DNA from 2 places in the Paenibacillus sp. G34 genome. Region 1 is predicted to be linked to the other one. Evidence: a T-box and tRNA genes for the amino acid it is inferred to sense, from the RefSeq annotation. Region 1 holds a T-box; the other holds one or more tRNA genes.
The links. The T-box of region 1 lies ahead of trpS (tryptophan--tRNA ligase). A T-box ahead of a tRNA ligase gene usually reads a tRNA of that ligase, here a tRNA-Trp.
Positions count from the first base shown of each region.

Region 2: it encodes a tRNA-Trp, which carries the amino acid that the T-box ahead of trpS (tryptophan--tRNA ligase) is inferred to sense. The anticodon was not compared.

Region 1 is NZ_CM166469.1:780,513-782,685, reverse strand. Features, by position in the region: gene AC1VYS_RS03605 (DMT family transporter) at 1-754, shown strand, start outside; T-box leader at 782-1,125, shown strand; gene trpS (tryptophan--tRNA ligase) at 1,298-2,173, shown strand, end outside.
Region 2 is NZ_CM166469.1:5,260,330-5,262,502, forward strand. Features, by position in the region: gene AC1VYS_RS23910 (RNA polymerase sigma factor) at 1-42, opposite strand, end outside; gene AC1VYS_RS23915 (cupredoxin domain-containing protein) at 92-652, opposite strand; tRNA gene AC1VYS_RS23920 (tRNA-Leu) at 811-889, opposite strand; tRNA gene AC1VYS_RS23925 (tRNA-Cys) at 930-1,003, opposite strand; tRNA gene AC1VYS_RS23930 (tRNA-Gly) at 1,010-1,084, opposite strand; tRNA gene AC1VYS_RS23935 (tRNA-Gln) at 1,089-1,163, opposite strand; tRNA gene AC1VYS_RS23940 (tRNA-His) at 1,178-1,250, opposite strand; tRNA gene AC1VYS_RS23945 (tRNA-Trp) at 1,279-1,352, opposite strand; tRNA gene AC1VYS_RS23950 (tRNA-Tyr) at 1,359-1,444, opposite strand; tRNA gene AC1VYS_RS23955 (tRNA-Thr) at 1,454-1,529, opposite strand; tRNA gene AC1VYS_RS23960 (tRNA-Phe) at 1,552-1,624, opposite strand; tRNA gene AC1VYS_RS23965 (tRNA-Asp) at 1,721-1,798, opposite strand; tRNA gene AC1VYS_RS23970 (tRNA-Met) at 1,827-1,900, opposite strand; tRNA gene AC1VYS_RS23975 (tRNA-Val) at 1,918-1,993, opposite strand; tRNA gene AC1VYS_RS23980 (tRNA-Glu) at 2,096-2,167, opposite strand.

The DNA of each region.
Region 1 (2,173 bases):
CAAGATCAATCTTCGTCTGGCTGACCTGTGGCGAATCATACCGCTCGGATTGCTCTCGCCGGTCCTGTTCTTTGCCTTTCAGGCCTTTGGATTGGTGACATCCAATTCTTCGGAGGCAGGAATCATTCAAGCGATGGTGCCTGTGTTTACCCTTGTCTTAGCTTCGGTCTTTCTGAAGGAACGTACATCTATTATGCAAAAAATGTCTCTGCTCCTTTCTGTCGCTGGCGTCATCTTTATTTTTGCCATGAAAGGCAGTGGCATGTCGATGAGTAATATGCAAGGCATTGTACTACTGGTTCTTTCGGCCATCAGTTTTGCAGGTTACGGGGTACTCGCAAGACCTCTTACTCGGCAATATAAACCGCTAGAGTTGACCTGGGTGACCTTAATGGTAGGATGTGTTGTGTTTAATGCGATTGCACTAATACGTCATGCATTCACAGGCTCGATAGCTGATTATGTTCAGCCGCTTGGAGATCTATCCTACTTGGGCGCACTCGCTTATCTGGCTATCTTATCTACCATGGTATCCACCCTGCTGTCCAGCTACGCCCTGACTCATCTGGAGGCTTCACGCGTCAGTGTGTTCAGTAATCTGTCTACACTCATCTCCATCGCGGGTGGTGCACTGATTCTACATGAGCCTGTCCGGAGTTATCACTACATCGGTGCGGTCCTGATCATTATCGGTGTACTTGGCACCAACATAAGCGTTCGCAAACATGGGCTGGTCAGTCATTCAAAAGCATGATACAATGTGAAAAATTGTAAACGGACGTTATCAACGATGATGAAGAGAAGTACGCATGTCACGATTCTCCAGAGAGCCGGCGGATGGTGCGAGCCGGTGTGTCGGACATGCGGAAATGGGCTTCGGAGTTCCGAGTTGAACCAAGTTCTGACCCGTTTTGGGCGGGGAAAACTTGCAGTAGGCAAGGCGGCATGTCCTGCCGTTACCCATGGACAGGATATCGATCTAGATCATGGACGATCTGAGTCAGGTTAGCCTGATTTTTTATGCACATGACTGCAATGACTCCATTGCTGCATCCGTATCCCGTAAGTGAGCCGCATACCAGCGGCTAATGAAGGTGGCACCGCGAGCATTGCCTCGTCCTTCTGTTCTATTTCCTTAGGAAATTGGAACGGAGGACGAGGCTTTTTTATTTTCAGATCATGATATTGGCAGAAATCGCAGGCTGAAAGGAGGTGATGGTCGTGGAAGAAGGCTGGTGGCGACAGCTCGACATCAACAACATAAACAACCAAAAACCAATTCAAAGGAGAATGAACCATGAATACAAACCAAGAACTGATTTTGACCGGAGATCGAACTACTGGACAGCTTCATCTCGGCCATTACGTCGGCAGCCTGCGCAGCCGGGTGGAATTACAGGAGACCTACAAGACGTATATTTTACTCGCAGATGTTCAGGCCCTGACAACTCACTTTGACCAGCCTAAATTGATTGCAAACAGTGTGCATCAAGTAACTTTGGACTATTTAGCCGTTGGCATCGACCCAAACAAAACTACTCTTTTTATCCAATCTATGATTCCCGAAATTGCGGAACTGACGGTTATTTTCTCCATGTTTGTCACGGTAAACACGCTTCGGCACAATCCAACGATAAAAACGGAAGCACGAGATCGGGGATACACCGATTTGTATTATGGTTTTTTGGGATATCCCGTCAGCCAGGCTGCGGATATTGCCTTTTGTAAAGCGACGCTCATCCCGGCAGGTGAAGATCAGATCCCTCATGTGGAGACTGCACGAAAGCTGGTTCGACGGTTTAACGAGCTGTATGCACCTGTTTTTCCGGAGCCTCGAATATTGACGGGAGAACGTTTAGGAGGTTTGGACGGCGTTGGAAAAATGAGCAAAAGCATGGGTAATGCCATCTCCTTAAATGCAACACCGAATGATGTCCAAATAAAACTGACTAAGGCCAAAACCGATCCGGCACGCATTCATCGTTCCGACCCAGGCCACCCAGATATCTGTCCTGTGTATGCGTATCACGAGTTGTTTCGGCAAAACGATGCAAATGACATCCATGCTGCCTGCAGTCAGGGAAAGATAGGCTGTACGGATTGCAAGCAGTTGGCTGCCGGGGCCATTAACGAGTTGCTTGCTCCTTTTCGAGAACGGCGTAATTACTATGAA
Region 2 (2,173 bases), 2.0 Mb from region 1:
TTTAATCAGTAAGATCAGCTGATAATCGGAGTACTCCTGCATTAAAAAGTCTTCCCCTCTCCTGTCAGGTCGAGCGATATCGCACACAGGATTACTTCGAGAGGACTTTAATTACCCCTTTCATACTTGGATGAGGTCCACAGTGATAATTAATTTCGCCCGCCTTCTTAAATGTAATGACTGATTTCTCACCCTCACCCAATAATCCCGTATTGAAAGAATCGTCCTCAGCAACAACGGAATGTTCAACCTGATCCTTGTTCACAAATTCAACACGATCCCCAACCTTAATCTTCAATTCTGCAGTTTGAAATGCAAAATCAGAAATCTCAACCACATAGGTCTTGCTCTTCTCTGTTTTGGGATCTTTGGCCTTTTTAGTGTCTTTAGAAGATTTGGAAGCATCACTTTTCTTCTTTGTGGACTTTTCCTTACCTGGAGTTGCAGGTACCGATTTCTTAGGTTTGTTTGGTTTAGTCACATTATTAGCAGTTGAACCCGTTACTTGTTTGGACGACGGCTTTACGTCCTTCTTATCACCGGTTCCCCCCATGTGATTGTGAACTGATGCTTCTGCACCCGCCAACTGAGGCAACGATAGACATAGTCCCAGTACCCAAATCAAGGATAAGTATTTTGCAGATTTTTTCATTATTGCTTTCCTCCCTAAAATATGTAGCGTAGCATGGTATACAAACATAAGAAACGAATCAAACCTGTATTCGGTTTGATCTCTCATAATTTTTTATAAAGTTCTTTTTTGAAAACAAAAAAAGTTCCTCAGATAATCTCTAAGGAACTTGCTAATAATACCGGCGAGAGGACTCGAACCTCCACGGTTTCCCACTCGATTTTGAGTCGAGCGCGTCTGCCATTCCGCCACGCCGGCCTATTTAGTTATAGCATATAATTTTCAAATAAAAATATGCTGGAGGCGCCACCCAGATTCGAACTGGGGATAAAGCTTTTGCAGAGCTGTGCCTTACCACTTGGCTATGGCGCCTTATTATGGAGCGGAAGACGGGAATCGAACCCGCGACCCTCGCCTTGGCAAGGCGATGCTCTACCGCTGAGCCACTTCCGCATAATGGCTGGGGATATAGGATTTGAACCTATGCATGACGGAGTCAAAGTCCGTTGCCTTACCGCTTGGCTAATCCCCATTAGATAACAAAGGGGCGATCGAGGGGAATTGAACCCCCGAATGCCGGATCCACAAACCGGTGCGTTAACCACTTCGCCACGATCGCCATATAGATTACATTCATTAAGATTAATTGGCAGGGGCAGCAGGAATTGAACCCACACCAACGGTTTTGGAGACCGTTGTTCTACCTTTAAACTATGCCCCTAAAAACTGGTGGAGGATGATGGATTCGAACCACCGAACCCGTACGGGAGCAGATTTACAGTCTGATGCGTTTGGCCACTTCGCTAATCCTCCAGGATTACATGGTGCCGGCGAGAGGACTTGAACCCCCAACCTACTGATTACAAGTCAGTTGCTCTACCAGTTGAGCTACACCGGCATATTAAGTTATTCTGTAAAGGTGGCTCGGGACGGAATCGAACCGCCGACACGAGGATTTTCAGTCCTCTGCTCTACCGACTGAGCTACCGAGCCATAATAAAGTTTAAGCTTGAGTCGCTACACTTTATCCAGGGCATCAGTGCCATACAGCAGATGTAGTGAACAACTTCCCTCATGTTAAAACTTAAATGGCGGAACCGACGGGATTCGAACCCGCGATCTCCTGCGTGACAGGCAGGCATGTTAGGCCAACTACACCACGGTTCCAGATCACTTTCATAGAAGAAAGTTTAAATTGCGGGGGCAGGATTTGAACCTGCGGCCTTCGGGTTATGAGCCCGACGAGCTACCGGGCTGCTCCACCCCGCGTCGTTATAAAAGGTATATGGTGGAGGCTGAGGGGATCGAACCCCCGACCCTCTGCTTGTAAGGCAGATGCTCTCCCAGCTGAGCTAAGCCTCCGAATAACACATTTATGATCTTACCATAAATCCGATGTTAAAATCAACTCTTTTTTTGAAGTGATGATCTTTTCATTAGACTTTCAAGTTATTAAAATAACTATGACCCGTAGGGGATTCGAACCCCTGTTACCTCCGTGAAAGGGAGGTGTCTTAACCCCTTGACCAACGGGCCTTGCTA